DNA from 3 places in the Arthrobacter sp. AL05 genome. Region 2 is predicted to be linked to each of the others. Evidence: riboswitches for the same ligand, from Rfam matches in the RefSeq annotation. Region 2 holds a riboswitch; each other region holds the start of a gene.
What was found. A riboswitch is a leader RNA that binds a small molecule or an ion and turns the genes downstream of it on or off. The one in region 2 is predicted to bind cyclic di-AMP.

Region 1 (5,824 bases), on a different contig from region 2:
TTGATCGGACTGGCGGGGACCGGTCCGGCGGCACAGGCCGTTACCGCTTCCGACATCGTTGTGGAGGACAAGGCGGGCGTACTTGACCAAAAAACCCTCCTGCCTGCAATCCGGCAGATTGATTTCTACCAGCCCACCAAGGTGGCCGTCTACACCTACAGTGGTGCGGCGTCGGATAACCTCAACGAGGAAGTCCTGCGCTTCGCCCGGTCCGAACATCCGGAATGGATCAGCGAGGACGGGCAAAAATGGGCGAACGGGCTCTATATCTTCGCCCTGGACCCGGTGGGCCGGCATGTTGGCACGTACATGGGCGAGGACCGGAAGGTCTCGCTGGATCAGCGCGAGGACATCCAGAACGCTACCAAGGAGCTCTTTCGCGATGCCCAGTGGACAACCGGCACCATCGCCGGCATCCAGCGCGGCGCCGAACTGATCAACCAGCCCTGGTACCGGTCCACAGCCTTCCTCGTCGCGGCCTGGGGTGCCGCGGCTGCCGCCGTGGCCGGCGCCGCGACCTGGCTGATCGTGCGGTGGCGGACCAGGCTCAGCAGCCGCAAGGAACAGGCTCGCGGCGACGCGAGCTACGCCAGCGTCAGCATGGACCTCCAGGTCACCGAACTGAACGCCGGCACCATCCCGGAAGCGTCCCGCTACGGCAGTACAGTGCTGGAAAAGCACCGGACCTTTATGGCGAAGTACCGCACGGCCACCGGTCTCTCCAACCAGGTCCATTCCTTGTCCGCCAGGGACCTCAGCCGCCGGCCGAACCTGAAACTGATCCGCAGCTACGCCGACGCCGCCGCCGAATTGGATGCCCTCGACGACGTTATCGCCGACACCAATGCCCTGCTCAATCGTGGCTCCGTGTGGGCGCCTGCCTGGGACCGGCAGCTCGCTCCGTTCCGCGCCGACCTCGCGGCAATTGAACAGATGCTCAGCAAGCGCAACGCCGGGGGCAACACGGCGACCGCAGCGGCCCTGCGTTCGTTCCGGGACACAAGCCACCGCGATATCGAAAGGTGGACGGCGGAACTCGCGGACGGAACCATCAGCCCTGAGACGGCCCTGGACCGGCTGCGGGACGCACGCACCCAGCTCTCCGAGCTGCTCAGGGACCACGCGGATACCGTCATCGCCGGCTACGCCAAAAACGAAAAGGAAGCCAACCTGATGCGCAAGGAAATGGAAAGCGCCCAGGCCGGCAGCAAAGCCAAGTACGGGCGTACCTACGAGCCCAGCATCCTTGGCACCGTGTACCCGGCCTACTACTTCTTCTCCGTTCCCACTTTCAACTCCGGTTTCAACACCGGTGTCAGCAGCGTCGGAAGCGCCCGCGGCGGCGGCGGCACCACCGGCTACGGCGCAAGCGGCGGAAGCTTCTCCGGGTCCGGCAGTTCATCCAGCTTCTAACGGTTCGGCCGGAATTGACCCTACCGGAGAGCCGAACTGCGGCGTACGCTCGAACTCCCGGGGTGCCGGGCAGCGAAGGAGTGATGCAATGCACAAAGTCATTCTGATGTTTCAGGTATCCCTGGACGGATTCATCGAGGGGCCGGGGCAGGACCTGAGCTGGCATCGGGTCGATGAAGAACTGCACCAACATTTTAACGAAGAGCTCCGCGGCATGGGAGCGTTTCTAGACGGCCGCGTGACGTACGAGATGATGGCCGAGTACTGGCCCACGGCCGCCCAGGACCCGTCCAGCACGGCCCCGGAGATCGAGTTCGCCGGGATCTGGCGGGACATGCCCAAGGTCGTCTACTCCAGGACCTTGTCGAAGGCCGGCTGGAATACGCAGGTGGTGCGCGAGGTCGTTCCCGGGGACGTGAGGCGGCTCAGGGAACACTCGGATGGCGACCTTGCGCTGGGCGGTGCAGAGCTCGCGGAGGCCTTCAGGCGGCTGGGGCTGATCGATGAGTACCGGATCTATGTGCACCCGGTCCTGCTTGGCCGGGGCAAGCCTTTGTTTCAGGCGGCCGATGACATCACGGCGCTCCGGCTGCTGGAGAGCCGTACCTTCGGCAGCGGGGTGGTGTTGCTGCGGTATTCCCCGGAGCCTGCCTCCGGGCAGACCGAAGGCCGGTGATCCGCTGCCCCCAAGGCAACCGATCGACCGGCCTTCAGTACAGTGCCTGCGGTTGTGCTAGCCGGCGCGGACGAACGTTACGGGCCCCGTGGCGGTCAGCCAGGACAGCGGGTGGGCCATGGTGGCGTTGACACCGTTCATGCCGCCGCTGATGGCCTGGCCGTTGCCGGCGTAGATGGCAACGTGGCCGGACTGGACAATGATGTCTCCGGGCTGGGGGTCGCCGACTACCTTCCCGTAGTTCATAAAGCCCATCGGACCAATGTCACCAACCGGGATGCCGGCAGCGTTCAGGGCCTTCTCGACCATCGCGGTGCAGTCCTGCGTGATGCCGACCTGGCCGTACGCCACGGCCAGAAGGGTGGCATTGACCCCGCCGGCAGCCGGGGCAGCAACAGGAGCCGCTGCCGGCGCAGGTGCAGCCTGGACGTTGACAGTAGCCTTCGCGGCGGCAGGGGCGGCAGGGGCGGCCGCACGGGCCGGTGCTGCGGGGGCCGCGACGGGCTGGGGTGCCTCGACCACGGGCGCCGGGGCAGTCTCAACGACGGGGCGTTCGAAGGTGATCTGCACAGCGGAGTCCGCCATAACCGGGGCGGCGACCACGCCCTTGACATCGACGGAACTCGCGGGTGCGGAGTCGCGCTGGGCAGGCACGTCCGCTGCATTGGCGGCCATCGCGCCGCTGAAAACCATTCCGGAAGCGGCGGCGAAGACTGCGGCCTGACGGCCGATGGTGCGGCGGGTACTGCGAAGATCGTCGCGGTTGGGCGCGTGAGTGTTGCTGAAAGTCATTAGTTGAGCCTCTCCCAATGCCTGCGGGGTGAGCTGTCGGATTCGGATGGGAGACACCCGGCCGCACGCGGACCCGATCATGTCGGGCCGTGCGGCTTCACCCCAAGACCCCTGGAGAACAGCGGGCCAAAAGTGGTTTCCCCGTCTCTGCCGGACGTTGCTGCGAGTTATCCCCGCGCCGCGGCAGAGTTAGGCAATCGGCTGGGGAGAGCCCGTCTCGGAGACAACAGGCACCTAACAAAGATAACGGAATGATCACAACATGTCACGTTGCGGTAACGGCGGACCGGGCTGCGGGGGCCCGCTGGCCCTTCCCGCACGCGGTCACAGGCATAGGATGTTGCCAACACCGTCCCCCGAAGCAGAGGCCCGAAAATGACCGCTCCCCACGCCGCCCGGCCCGCTGTGGCAATCTGCCAGCTCAGTAACCAGCCGTTGGCGGACTTCAGTGTCAACACCGAACTGCTGGTCCTGGAAAACGGGGAAGTCCACGTTTCGACGTGGGACGCCGAGCCACGCGACGGCGGCTTCGATGTTCGCGTCCTGAATGACCGCGTGGATACCCTCGGCTACATGGTGATCACGGATTGGGAGTTCTTCGACGAAAAGGCCTACGCCGTTGTGGAGCGCCGACCGGGCCACACAGGGTAGCTTGCCGGCCGGGACGTCCGGGTCAGAACTCCAGCTCCGGCCGGTGCCGTTCCATCTCGGCGAGCATCAGGGCCACCGCGACGTCGGTGACCGCACTCTCGCCGTCCTGCCCCGACTCCGCTCGGGGTGGGCACGCCAGCGCCGATCGGGCGTGACGCACGAACCGGGGCCAGTCCCCTGCGCCGGTGCGGAGTGCGCGCAGCGGGGACAGCAGGGCCGCGCGGCGCAGCCAGCCGTCGGGATCCCGAATCCAACGGTCCAGGACGCTGTCGGCGCGCACCCTGCCGACGACGTCGAGCCCGGCGATCAGGGGACCAACGACGTCGATGGCCAGCGGATCAACCAAGGCGCCCAGCCGCGCACTCCGCACAAATCCCTCGATCCGGGTCAGGTCCGTATTGGTCAGCACGCCCACTTTTGACTGCAGCAGCACAACGGCGGCGAGGCGGCGTTCAAAGACCGGCACGTCCCACAGCTCGGAGCCCAGGGCGGTGATGTCATCATGGGTCAGTTCTGGATGGCGGCGGAGGGTGTCACGGACGGTTCCGCGGACGGCTCCGACCGATGCACCGTAGTACCGGTGATTGCTGCCGTGCCTGGCCTCAGCGTCCTCGGCTCGGCTCCACGAGGACTCGCGCTGGAGGGCCGCGTCAATAGCATCACACGCATAGCTCATGGGGATATTCTCCCGCAGACCCTGGGCTGTTGATGATCCGGACCGCAAGGGGCGAGCCAACGGGCCCCGCTGCTCAAGACTCCTTGGGCCGGACAACGAGCACAGGGCAGGGCGCGTGATTGATGATCTGTGTTGCCACCGATCCCAGGTGCAGCCCGGGGAATCCGCCGTGACCACGCGCCCCCACGACAACGAGGTCGGCAGCCTTGGCGGCGTCGAGCAATGCAGACGCCGCCGAATCGCCGTGAACGACCTCTCCACTGGCTGCCACGCCCTGGCTTTCAGCAGTCTCCAGGGCAGCAGCCTGCAACGTCTCGGCTGCGCGTCGGGGGGAGTCCTCTGCCACAACTTCGCCGGCGGCCGTTTCCAACAGTGCGGGGTACCAGGCGAGCGGGGGCTTGCTCCAGGCGGTGATGAGGCGAATCCGGCCATTGCGGCGCTTTGCCTCATCCACGGCCCACTTCAGTGCACTGTCCGAATTCTCTGAGCCGTCAAAACCAACCACAATGACAAACGGGCCTGTACTGGTCATGTCTTTTCCATTCTCTAGATTCAGTGGGCGAGGTGGGCGAGTCGGTCGTGGCGGGAGCGAAAGCCGGTGCCAGTGGCCTAGACCTCGACGGCGGGTTTCAGCCCCTTCGCAAAGGCTGCCTGGCCCACGTGCTGGAGGCAATCGGCAAGGGTGCTGACCAGCCGCGCCCCAAGGGTGACGGGCGGGTCCCAGCGGGTATCGACAATGCGGTCGAAGTCCTTGTCGCCGAGGGATTCCAGGAACTGCACGGTCTGCCGGTGAACCGCGTCATAGTATTCCGCCAGGAGCTCCGGGGAGGCTTTCACCGCGTCGACCTGGTCCGAAGTATGGCGGTATCCGGTGTCTTTGGCAGCCAGGGGCAGATCAAAACGATCCGCAAACCCCTCCGCAATCCAGACCTGTTCCAGTCCTGCCGCAGCGGCGAGTTGCGCGTCCTCCACCCGGCTGAGATGCCAGATCAGCCAAGCCATCGAGTTTCCGGTGCCCGCTGGCCGACGGAGGAGGGCCGTACCGTCACTCCCGTCAAGGGTGTCTGCCACGGTTTCACGGAGCCGGCCGAAGGCGTCCAGCAACAGTTCGTTGGATTTCATCGAGTCCCCTCATCGAGTAGCGTCGCTCCGCCCCATGCTTGCACGGAGAACACTCCCCCGGATAGGGCCGAATCGATCCTAAGTCCGGCCTGATCTTCGATCCTGCGTCCCGCCTTCAGCACACGCCTTCAGCACACCGCCTTCAGCACACCGCCGCCGTGCGAACGTATTCAGGAGAGCAGCGCCTGCACCGTCACGTAGCTTGCGACCAGCAGAACCAGGACGCCGAAACTTCGCTTCAGGACTTTGTCCGGGATCCTGGTCCCGAGCCTGCCGGCAAGGAGGGACGTGACCATGGCCGCGCCGGCGAAGGCGGACGTCACGGCCCAGTCGATCTGCAGGTCCCCGAGGTGTGCAGCAAAGCCGGCCACCGAGTTGATCACGATGATCACCAGTGAGGTGCCAACGGTCACAGCCATCGGCAGGCCCAGGACAAGGGTCAGGGCGGGGACGATCAGGAAGCCGCCCCCCACTCCGAGGAGACCGGTCAGGAA
Region 2 (5,824 bases):
CCGAGCCGGGACGATCGGCCCCCGGCGAGAATAACAGCATCGAATTCCACCGGCTCAGCCTAGCGCCCTCCAGGCCCGCCACCGAAGCCCCCGGCCGGGTCCGAGCCAACGCCGGCCGGATTCAGGCAGCGGATTCCGGCAGCAGGAAAGGGTCCCAGGCCGGTGTTGGTTTCTCCAGCTCTTTGATTTGCCAGATGGTGCCCCTCGGTGGTGCCGGGCTGAACCCGAGCTTCCAACCCATCTCCGCCGGGGTGTGGTCCCCTTTGGCGTTGTTGCACCGCAGGCAGGCAGCAACCAGGTTCTCCCAGGAATCCGCGCCACCCCTTGATTTGGGCTGGACATGGTCGATGGTGTGCGCGGCTTTGCCGCAATAGGCGCACCGGTGTCCGTCCCGGCGGAGCACACCGCGGCGGCTCACCGCCGCAGTGGTGTTGTACCGGGGCCTGATATAGCGGTGCAGCAGTATCACTGACGGCCGGCCCAGCACATCCTGCGGCCCAACCACAGGTTCGCCGCCTTCCGCCACTACGCTGGCTTTCCCGGTCAGCACAAGGACAAGCGCCCGGCGGAAGGTCACCACCGCCAGCGGCTCATATCCAGCATTAAGAACGAGAGTGCGCATCCGCATACCTCTTCACGGCCGCACCCGCCAGGGGCACGAGGGCCGGCTGCCCTGTGCATGGTCGGGCTATGGATCGACAAAACAAGAGTAAACACGGACATGGCAATTCGCCGAATCTTTTTTGCTCTCCCCTGCCCGTGTCGGCCGAAGTTCACGGATCGGCAACACAAAGGACCCCCGCCGTTTGGCGGGGGTCCTTAGGTGTTGCTAAAGCTGCTGTCTTAGCCGCCGACGCGGATGAAGACCGGGCCGGAGCCGACGTTGACCGTCTGCAGGGAGGTGGTTCCACCGTTCCAGCCGCCGTGAACGGCCATGCCGTTGCCGACGTAGACGGCGATGTGGGCCATGCCGGCGCCACCGTTCTGGTAGTAGGCAAGATCGCCCGGCTGTGCCTCGGCGGCGCTCACCGTGCGGCCGAGGGACAGGTAACCTGCCGGCCAGCCGTGGTAATTGATGCCTGCGGCAGCGAGCGCGTTCGTGGCCAGTGCGGTGCAGTCCTGGCTAACACCGAGCTGGGCATAAGCGGCAGCGGCAATCGTTGCGCCCATGCCGCTGGCGACGGCCGGCGCCTTGGAAACGGCTGCTACCGCGGTGCCGGTGGCGGCAGTTGCGGCGGCAGCTACCTGGGTACCGGCCGCTTTGGCAGCAGGCGCTTCCTGGACCTTCACAACGGGCTTCGGGGCCTCAACAACCGGAGCCGGGGTGGTGGTGACGGCCGGCTTCTCGAAGGAGATCGCGATAGTGGAAGCAGCCGAGATGGCAGCCGGGGTGCTCGACTGGACGTCGAGTGTGGAAGCGGAGGCGGATTCGCGCTGAACGTTGGCCTCAGCAGCATTGGCTGCGATACCGCTGGTCAGGACGAGGCCGGAAGCAGCAGCGATAACTGCGGCCTGGCGACCCATGCCGCCGGCGTTGCCGCCGACAGCCTTGGCAATGACGGCCAGCGAGTTGGTCCTGGTGACCTCGGCGCGATGCCGTGCGTTTGCACGAGTAGTCATTAAGTTCTCTCTTTCGTGTTCCTGGTCCGCGCTTTTAGGCGCGGGCTGAGGACGCTCCGGCATCTTGGGGGTACGCCGGATCGCCCCGAAAATGGGTTACTTAGCGAAGGGTGTACTGCGAAGACGCGCCAAAAGCGGCAACCGTGTGGCCTGCGGTCCGGGCACCGGCAAGGCCGGCGCGTTCATTGGATTCCAGCGGGCTCGAAAGAGCAGCGCAAGCGCGGTGAAGCGCGGAATTTTGGCGTGTATGCACGAAAGTAGCCTCTCCCAATGCCTGCGAGGTGAGCTGTCGGATTCGGATGGGAGTCACCCGGCCGCGCTGCTTCCTGGGAAGCTTTGCGACTTAACCCCAAGGCCTTCTTGCGAAGACCAAAATTGGTTCCCCCGCCCCTGCCAGACGATGTCATGCGAACGGACCTTGAGCGGTGGCAGAGCTAGGCAATCCACTCAAGAGCGCCAACTTCGAAAAAGTTGGCGTGGTTCAAACTTTACAGCAGTTGGACCCTAATGTCACATTCGGATCACGGCGTGTCCTCAGAATGCGAGAGTGTCCCCTCTATTTTCAGAGCCAACCGGTCGGGTCGACGACTTCGCCGTTGACCATAACCTCGAAGTGGAGGTGGCAGCCGGTGGAGGCGCCGGTGGTGCCGCTAAGAGCCACAACATCCCCGCGGGAGACCTGCTGCCCCACCTTCACGCTGGCGGAGGACAGATGGTTGTAGGTGGTCTCCAGGCCGTTGCCGTGGTCGATCACCACGCGGTTACCACCGCCGTAGGGGTGCCAGCCGGTGAATGTCACGGTGCCGCTCGCGGCAGCGTGGACTACGGTGCCGCACTGCGCCGAGTAGTCCTGCCCGCGGTGGAACTCGCCCGAGCCTCCGGTGATGGGGCTGACGCGGTAGCCAAACGGCGACGCCGTGACCATCTGGTCCAGCGGCGCCCCAAGGCTGCCTGCGGAGGCCGCCCGGGTGATCGAGCCAGCGGACTGTGCACTGAGCAACTGCTTGAGCTTTCCGTCCGGATCGCCCTTGGTGGTTACTGCCGTGCGGCTGAAGTCGATCTTGGCCGCTGCTGCTGTCACATCGGGCTGCACGGCTGCCGGGCTGGCTGCCGCGCCGGAGCCGGCGTCTGTGGCCAGAACAGGGCCAGTTGCGGGAACTGTGACGGTGAGGGCCAAGCCCGCAGCGGCCAGTGCAAGACCCGCCTTTTGGCCTACACCGCTGGCGGCGGCAAAATCTGTTACCTGGCGGAAGGGGCTGCGGCGGTCCCTGCGCGCGTCACGGTGCGCGTCACGCGGACGCTCTGCCGTCATGGCAGCGGCGGGACGCGGCTCCGAGGCAGGGCCGGTCGCACGGCGGCGGCCCTTGGCGGTCTGGGTGGTCAACAACGGTTCCTCTCTGGAGAGCCTGCGGAGTTAGCTGTCGGATTCGGGTCAGAGAGATCAACGACCCGGTCCGCCGTGGCAAGCAATCACGCGCAGGGGCATCCGATGGATTCCGTGTTTGTGGGTACTTGCCGCTGACGGTCTTCACCCCAAGGCCGCTAAACAGCCAAAAGTGGTTCCCCCGCCCCTGCCAGGAGATGATTCTGCGACTGTTCCGCTGGCAGGGCTCGGCTTCGGATCAGATAACGCTTTGATATCGGTACTAGTCTCCAACTATAGGCGATTAAGCCGTCCAGTGATAAATCCGTTATCAGCTTGTGGACAACTCGCGGACGGCCCCGGGTTGTCGCGGCAACCTCAGGAAGCGATGGTTACAAAGACGTGGGCAGCGACCTCAGGCGGTAATTCAAGGGCACCTTCGATGTCAGGAACGCGCACTGAAATGTACTCCCCCACGCGCTCCAGGGATACCAGGGCGCCGGGGCGGATGCCGCCCTCATCGAGCTGGACCAACAGCTCCGGCTCTACCTGGATGGGCTCGGCCAGCCGGTTGACCCTGACACTGGAATCAGGCCCATAGCCGGCCATGGCTTCGAGCAGATTCACGACGCCGTCAGGGTTGGGGTCGGCGGGCAGGCCGCCCAGTTCCGCCAGACCCGGGATCGGATTGCCATAGGGCGAGACGGTGGGATGGTTGAGAAGTTCGAAGATCCGCCGCTCCACCCGTTCGCTCATCACATGCTCCCAGCGGCACGCCTCCTCATGGACATAGGCCCAGTCGAGTCCGATGACGTCGGCCAGCAGCCGCTCGGCAAGCCGGTGCTTGCGCATGACTTCGATGGCGCGCTTGCGGCCAACGCCGGTCAGTTCAAGGTGGCGGTCTCCGGATACAACCACAAGCCCGTCGCGTTCCATCCGGCCTACGGTCTGGGAAACAGTGGGGCCGGAGTGGCGCAGCCGTTCGGCGATGCGGGCGCGAAGGGCGACGATGTTCTCTTCTTCAAGTTCCAGAATGGTCCGAAGATACATCTCGGTTGTATCGATCAGATCCGTCATTCAGCTCAGCTCCTCGAGCGCCGTCCTTGCGTGATTTCCACCGTACCGTGCGCTGCCGGCGACCTGGCGGGTTCCGCCGTACGTTCGCAGGCCAGCTTAGCCTAATTTGAGTTACTCCGGATAATCTCAATGACCGGACTGTGACGGTCCCTTTTGCCTCCCCCGCGGGACAGTCAGGCAGAATGAAACAACAGGCTCCGCCGCAGCCACCCTGCCGGGCCGTCACCCGAGCCACCCGTAGTACCAGCCGAAAATTGGAGCCACTGTGAGCGACACCAGCATCACGATTCCCGCAAACCTCCTTCCAAAGGACGGCCGGTTCGGCGCCGGGCCGTCCAAGGTCCGCCCGGAACAGATGGCAGCACTCGCCGCGGCGACAAAGCTGCTGGGCACCTCGCACCGCCAGGCGCCGGTCAAGAACCTGGTCGGGTCGGTCCGGAACGGGCTCAGCGCGTTCTTCCGCGCCCCTGAAGGCTATGAGGTCATCCTGGGCGTCGGCGGATCAACCGCGTTCTGGGATATTGCCAGCTTCGGCCTGGTGGAGAACAAGGCACAGCACTTGTCCTTTGGCGAGTTTGGCTCCAAGTTCGCTGCCGCCACCAACAAGGCACCGTTCCTGGCCGATTCCGCAATCATCAAGTCCGAGCCGGGCACCCGTCCGCATGCCCGGGCCGAAGCCGGCGTCGACGTTTACGCGTGGCCGCAGAATGAGACGTCCACCGGCGTCGCGGCTCCGGTGCGGCGCGTCGAAGGCGCCGATGAGGGTTCGCTCGTCCTGGTGGACGCAACGTCAGCTGCCGGCGGACTGGACGTCGACGTCGCGGAAGCGGATGTGTACTACTTCGCTCCGCAGAAGAACTTTGCTTCCGACGGCGGGCTTTGGCTTGGTTTGTTCTCCCCGGCCGCGCTGGAGCGTGCGGCCCGGATCAAGGCCGGCGGCCGCTGGATCCCGGACTTCCTGGACCTCCAAACCGCGATTGAGAACTCCAGGCTGAACCAGACCTACAACACGCCGGCGCTGGCAACCCTCGTTACCCTCGATGCCCAGGTGCAGTGGCTCAATATGAACGGCGGGCTGGACTTCGCCTCGGCACGGACCGCGGACTCAGCGGGACGGATCTACCGCTGGGCCGAGGACTCGGCGTTCGCCACCCCGTTTGTGGCAAGGCCAGAGGACCGCTCCAACGTCATTGCGACGATCGACTTCGACGACTCGGTCGATGCAGCCGCGATCGCCGGTGCGCTGCGCGCCAACGGCATTGTGGACACCGAACCGTACCGGAAACTGGGCCGTAACCAACTGCGCATCGCCACTTTCGTGGCCATCGAGCCGGACGATGTCTCGGCTCTGCTGGAATGCATCGACTATGTGGTGGGCGAACTGAAAAAGTAGTACCCCGAACCCAGCGGCGCCGCAGCGTCAGTGTTCGACGGCGCCGCCCGGGTTTTGACCCCGGGCTGCGCCGCCTGCCGGCGGCCCGCTGCCGCCGGGTCCAGCTTCCCTCCGCGTGCCTGCGGAGACGACACGGAAGTGGTTCAGCCCCCGGGCCCGGCGGTCGAACCGGAGCCGCAGCCTTTTGGCCCGGACGATCCACAACAGTCCGATCAGGGCAGCGACCAGTCCGGACGCCGCCGCGATACTCAGGGCCCAGCGCGGACCGGCAATGTTCGCCACCCAGCCCACGAACGGCGCCCCGATCGGCGTGCCGCCCATAAAGATGGCCATATAGAGCGCCATCACCCGGCCGCGCATCACCGGGTCTG
Region 3 (5,824 bases), on a different contig from region 2:
TTGACCCATGCGCACTTTCGTTGTGGACCACCCGCTGGTCGCCCATAAACTCACCGTTCTGCGGGACAAAAACACCCCGTCCCCGGTCTTCCGCCAGCTCACCGAGGAGCTCGTCACGCTCCTGGCGTATGAGGCCACCCGCGATGTCCGCACCCAACCGGTGACCATCGAGACGCCGGTCAGCACCACAGTTGGCACCGCCTTCACCAAACCGACTCCGTTGGTTGTCCCCATCCTGCGAGCCGGCCTCGGCATGCTCGAGGGCATGACCAAGCTGGTCCCCACCGCTGAGGTCGGTTTCCTGGGCATGGCCCGCGACGAAGAAACCCTGGACATCATCACGTACGCCGAGCGCCTCCCCGAGGACCTCACGGACCGGCAGATCTTCGTCCTGGACCCCATGCTTGCCACCGGCGGGACGTTGCGCGAGGCCATCAAGTTCCTCTTCAAGCGCGGCGCCTCCGATGTCACCTGCATCTGCCTGCTGGCCGCGCCGGAAGGCCTGGCGAAGCTGGAAGAAGAGCTGGCTGACGCCAACGTCACGATCGTGCTTGCTTCGATCGACGAGAAGCTCAACGAGAAGTCCTATATCGTCCCGGGTCTGGGCGACGCCGGCGACCGTCTCTACGGTGTGGCCGGCTGAGCCAGCGCCCGGCAGCAACACCGGCGCGGCGGACCTTCCCACCAGTGGGGGCCCGGCCTGCCGGGAAACTCAACACGGGACTGGCCTGAGCCCATGGACTGGAAACTCGAACTCATTTTAGTTCCCGTATCCGATGCCGGGCTCGGGCTGCTCGATCGCGTTCGGTGAGGGCCCCAGCGATGCACCGCCGGGTACGGCACCGACCCTGCAACTCGTGGTCAGCGACATTCAGGCCGCCCACAAGCAGCTCAAGGACAACGGCGTGGACGGCAGCGGCGTCGATGTCCAGGACTGGGGACATTTCCTCTACTTTGCCGATCCCGACGGCAACAAGTGGGCGGTGCAACAGCTCACGGCACGGTCAACCGGCTCCGGACAGCCAAGGGATCCGGAACATCCGGTTGGTACGCGGCAAGATGGGACGATGACTTCAGTTACCGGCACCGCGCTTCCGACCGCCTTCACCGTCCGGGCGGTGCTTTTTGACATGGACGGGACTCTCGTTGATTCCACCGCAGCGGTGGAACAGGTCTGGGGGGAGTTTGCTGCCCGCTATGGTCTGGACCTTGCCGAGATCCTGCGCACCTCCCATGGCGTTCAGGCAGCGGACACGGTGCGGCGCTTCGCGCCGGCGGGAGCCGACGTCGCGGCCCTCACCGCGGAACTGGGTGCCATGGAACGCGCCAGGACTGCCGGCATCGTGGCATTGCCGGGCGCTGCCGGGTTGCTGCGCCTGCTGCCGGCGGACGCCGTCGCCCTGGTGACATCGGCGGACCGGCTGCTGGCAGACATTCGGATGGCCGCCGCCGGTCTTGCCTTGCCCGCCACCGCCGTGACAGCAGATCTCGTCGGCCGCGGTAAGCCACACCCGGAAGGCTACCTGCGCGCGGCCGAACTGCTCGGAGTGGACCCGGCGGACGCTGTGGTTTTCGAGGACGCGCCGGCCGGCATCGCCGCCGGCCTGGCTGCCGGGATGCGGACGGTGGCGGTAGGCCCGAACCCCGGCGAACTGCCCGACGGCGTGCTGCGCATCGCCGATTACTCAGCCGTCTTGTGCGAGGTCGGGGTCGACGACGCCGGCCGCAGCATCATCTCTTTCCGGCTGTGAAACCGTGGCCCCGTTTCGAAGGGCCGGTGCCTCCGCCGCAGCTCAGTACCAGTTGTTCGCGTAGTGGAAGTTCAGCGCCCCGCACGGTGAGCCGTAGCGTTCCTGGACGTAGTTCAGTCCCCAGTTGATCTGCGTCCGGTAATTCGTGAGGTAGTCGGCGCCTGCGCTGGCCATCTTCTCGGCCGGGAGGGACTGAACCACGCCGTAGGCGCCGCTGCTCGGGTTGGTGGCAGTAGTCTTCCAGTCAGACTCCTTGGTCCAGAGTTTGACCAGGCACTGCATCTGGCCGGCGTCCCAGCCGTGGGCACCCAGTTGGCTGGCCGCATAAGCCTGCGCTCCGGCGGGATCGTCAACGGCAACAGGAACCGGCGCGGGCTCCGGCGCCGGTGCGGCGGCGGGGGCCGGTAACTCGGCAGGCTTAACCTCGGCGACCGGGGCCGGGGTATCGGCCGGCGGGCTAACGGTCTGGTTCGCCACCAGGACGCGTTCAAAGTCGAGGTGCTGCAGCGGATCCGCACTGACTGCCGATTTTGTGGCGCTGCTGGCGCTGCTGGCGTTGCGGGTGGCTGTCTCCGACGCTTGGCCGGCGGCGCCGGCTCCCACGAGCACTGCACACGCCGCTGCGACAACTGCCGCCCGGCGGCCGGTGGAGCCCAGGCCGGTGGTGAACCGGGACAGGGCCGACGCCGGTTTGGCGGGCTCGGCGCGGTGTCGCGACGGCTTGGAGCGCCTCTTTACATCGCCCTCAGGGCGTGTTTGTACCGTGAATTCAGTCATGGTCGCCTCTCAACGCCTGCGGAGTTAGCTGTCGGGTTCGGATGAGGTCACCCGGCCGCACGGAATCTCACGTGACGGCTTCACCCCAAGGGCGCAATGTGCAGAAATGCCCGGGAACTCTGGGTCCCCCGCCTCTGCCTAATCCAGCGGAATCCGGGAGGCGGCAGAGTTTGGCGTGCATCCGGATATGCGGTCCGAGTGATGACCGCACGCTAAAGACGGTACAGGACCGGAACGCCAATGTCACATTTCGATAACAGGAGCGGCGGGTTCGGCGCGGCGGATTGCTTCGCGGATTAGCTGGAGCGGCGGGGTGTCCGGTCCTCGGCCGGAGCGTCCGGCAGCCGAACGGTGAACTCGGTCCGGCCCGGCACCGACGTTACGCTGACAGTGCCGCCATGGGCTTCGACAATCGACTGCACAATTGACAATCCCAGCCCGCTGGTGCCCTCAGACGACGCGGCAGTTCGGGCCGGGCCGGCAGCCGCGGCGGCGAGGGGTGAGTCCGCACCCGGTGCGGACGGCAGCCGGTGTGCGCGCAGCGGCACGAGCGGGCGCGGCCGGCCGGATACCGGCGTTGTACCGGTTGCAGGATTCCTGCGCGACGCATCCGCGCGCGTAAACCTCGAAAAGACCCGGTCCACGAACTCCGGGGCGATCCCGGGGCCGTTGTCCGTTACGGTCATCACGGCGGTGCCGTCGGGAGCCCGCTGCACAGCTGTCACCACGGTGGTGCCGGTTCCAGTGTGCTTGCGTGCGTTGGAGAGCAGGTTGGCCAGAACCTGGTGGAGCTGGGTCGTGTCGCCGCGGACCACCACCGGCTCCGCCGGGAGCTCCAAGTGCCATACCCGGTCCGGTGCCATCACTTTTTCGTCGCTCACCGTCTCGATGGCCAGCTGGGTGAGGTCCACGTCGCTGAGGCGGAGCGGCCGGCCCTCGTCCAGCCGGGCTAGCAGGAGCAGATCCTCCACCAGGGTGGTCATCCGCTCGGACTGGCTCTGCACCCGGGCCAGGGACTTCTCGCCGTCTGGGGTGAAGTGTTCGGTCATCCGCATCAGTTCGGTGTACCCGCGGATCGCCGTCAGGGGTGTGCGCAGCTCGTGCGAGGCGTCTGCGACAAACTGGCGGACCTTCATTTCGCTCTTCTGCCGGGCTTCGAGTGCGTTGGATACATTGTCCAGCATCAGGTTCAGGGCGTGGCCAACACTGCCCACCTCGGTGCCGGGATGTGCTGCGGATGCGGGCACCCGCATGGCAAGTCCGACTTCTCCGGCGTCGAGGGGGAGGCGGGACACTTTCGTGGCCACCTCGGAGAGCTGATCGAGCGGCTTCATGGTGCGGCGAATCAACGCCGTGCCGGCGAGGCCAATGACAACAAGGCCGCCCGCAGAGACAAGCACCATAGTCCAAACCAAAGAGGCCAGCGTGTTCAATTTCTCGGTGAGCGGCAGCCCGGTCACGATCACGCCGCCGTCCGGGGCCGTGAAGGCTACCAGCCGGTAGGCCCCGGCGGAAAGAGACCGGTTGACCGGCTCGCTGCTCGCAGGGAGCGACAGGAGAGCTGCGTTGTCCTCCCTGGTCAGGGACTTTCGGGTGGCGTCTTCGGCGAGGAAACCGGCGCCGCGTACCGAGCCGGCCACGATCCTGGCGTTAAGGGTCCCGATTCCCTGGCCCCGGGCCTCAAGGGGGTCGGCGCGGCCGCCGGTGCGGCCAAACTCGCGGGCACGGTCCGCGGCTTGCGCGAGTTGTGTGTCGAGCTGCCTGGTCAGGAAGGAATCCATCGAGGCGTAACTGACTAGGCCGACAGCACCGCAGATCGCCACCAGAAGGGCCATGGCAACCAGAACAAGCCGGGTGCGCAGGTGCCAGCTGGAAGGGGTGTGCCACACGGGTCCGGCGGGGCCGGCCCTGCCGGAACGGACAGGCACGATTCAGTCCGCCGGCTTCAGGACATAGCCGGCGCCGCGGACCGTGTGGATCATCGGCGGGTGGACGGCGTCGACCTTTTTGCGGAGGTAGGAGATGTAGAGCTCCACGATGTTGGCCTGCCCGCCAAAGTCGTAGTCCCAGACACGGTCCAGGATTTGGGCTTTGCTGACGACCCGTTTCGGGTTCTCCATGAGGTAGCGCAGCAGCTCGAACTGGGTGGCCGTGAGGTGGAGCTCGTCACCTGCGCGCCGCACTTCCCGTGTGTCGATGTTCAGGACAAGGTCCCCGACGACGAGTTCGGCCGTATCCATTGCTGCCACCCCGGACCGCTGGACCAGCCGGTGCAGGCGGAGCAACACTTCCTCCATGCTGAACGGCTTAGTCACGTAGTCGTCGCCGCCGGCAGCCAGCCCGGTGATGCGGTCCTGGACGTCGTCCTTTGCCGTCAGGAACAAGGCCGGTACCTCCGGCGCGAAGGCCCGGATCCTGCCGAGGAGCTCGACGCCGTCGAACCCGGGCAGCATCACGTCGAGCACCAGGACGTCGGGCCGGAATTCCCGGGCGAGCTTCATGGCCTCCGGTCCGTCGGCGGCGACAGCCACCGACCAGCCCGCCATTCGCAGGCCCATGCTCATCAGCTCGGAGAGGCTCGGTTCATCGTCCACTACCAGGGCGCGGATGGGGGAGCCGTCCGGATGGCTCAGCTGCGGGAGGTTGTTGGTCGTGGAGTGCGAGGTGGCCATGGGACAACTCTCCGATCTGCCGGTTAGCTACGCCTTTGGTGATCCTGTGCGGCACCTGTGAATCCCACCCTAGCGAGCTGGAGAGGAGACTGCCCACGGCAGCGTCCTGCTGATGCGGTCGCCAAGATAAGCCGCTGGGCGGTCGCCAAGCTGCGTGATCCCGGGTCCGGGCGCTTCCCGGCAGCAGGATGACCACCAGGTGGGACGGCAGCCCCGCGTGGAGTGGCGGCCCAGTAGTCACTCAACTCGCCAGCAAAGAATTATGCATGCTCGTTGTCTCGATTTGCCGAATAGGATTCGCAAAAGGCGGCATTTGCTTGCTGATCGTAAAATCTGTTGCTCGACTCGCCCTCTTGGCCGAAGCGTGATCCGCGCCACATTGTGGATATTCGTCTCAGAATGTGGAATCCAGGAGCCTTTGTTACTTGCAAGTTTTCATTGTTACGTTGCACACTTCAATTGTGAACAAGAACTCAACAGCACCTGCAGCCGCAGTTTCCTGGATCAGCGCACCCGCTGACGCAGGGAAGCGCTGTTGTCGAATGCACGCCTAACCTTTACACCCCAAAGGTTTCTAGGCATTCGCCCCAGCCCAGTGTCGGGCGCCCCTCCCCAGTATTCATT

Region 1: another riboswitch for cyclic di-AMP. It lies ahead of QK287_RS12075 (hypothetical protein); the one in region 2 lies ahead of QK287_RS15670 (M23 family metallopeptidase).
Region 3: another riboswitch for cyclic di-AMP. It lies ahead of QK287_RS14415 (hypothetical protein); the one in region 2 lies ahead of QK287_RS15670 (M23 family metallopeptidase).

What each region holds. Positions count from the first base shown of each region.
Region 1 covers NZ_JASBRC010000009.1:26,792-32,615, forward strand. The annotation lists gene QK287_RS12065 (DUF5129 domain-containing protein) at 1-1,413, shown strand, start outside; gene QK287_RS12070 (dihydrofolate reductase family protein) at 1,502-2,089, shown strand; gene QK287_RS12075 (hypothetical protein) at 2,147-2,881, opposite strand; cyclic di-AMP (ydaO/yuaA leader) riboswitch at 2,886-3,084, opposite strand; gene QK287_RS12080 (hypothetical protein) at 3,257-3,532, shown strand; gene QK287_RS12085 (DNA alkylation repair protein) at 3,555-4,208, opposite strand; gene QK287_RS12090 (universal stress protein) at 4,282-4,740, opposite strand; gene QK287_RS12095 (DinB family protein) at 4,818-5,330, opposite strand; gene QK287_RS12100 (sulfite exporter TauE/SafE family protein) at 5,501-5,824, opposite strand, start outside.
Region 2 covers NZ_JASBRC010000014.1:77,573-83,396, reverse strand. The annotation lists gene QK287_RS15685 (NTP transferase domain-containing protein) at 1-50, opposite strand, end outside; gene QK287_RS15680 (HNH endonuclease) at 122-622, opposite strand; gene QK287_RS15675 (NlpC/P60 family protein) at 844-1,620, opposite strand; cyclic di-AMP (ydaO/yuaA leader) riboswitch at 1,878-2,036, opposite strand; gene QK287_RS15670 (M23 family metallopeptidase) at 2,183-3,004, opposite strand; cyclic di-AMP (ydaO/yuaA leader) riboswitch at 3,009-3,247, opposite strand; gene QK287_RS15665 (metal-dependent transcriptional regulator) at 3,362-4,060, opposite strand; gene serC (phosphoserine transaminase) at 4,326-5,453, shown strand; gene QK287_RS15655 (MFS transporter) at 5,481-5,824, opposite strand, start outside.
Region 3 covers NZ_JASBRC010000012.1:56,717-62,540, forward strand. The annotation lists gene upp (uracil phosphoribosyltransferase) at 8-643, shown strand; partial or broken gene QK287_RS18520 (VOC family protein) at 737-995, shown strand; gene QK287_RS14410 (HAD-IA family hydrolase) at 1,068-1,751, shown strand; gene QK287_RS14415 (hypothetical protein) at 1,794-2,528, opposite strand; cyclic di-AMP (ydaO/yuaA leader) riboswitch at 2,528-2,714, opposite strand; gene QK287_RS14420 (HAMP domain-containing sensor histidine kinase) at 2,825-4,456, opposite strand; gene QK287_RS14425 (response regulator transcription factor) at 4,460-5,200, opposite strand.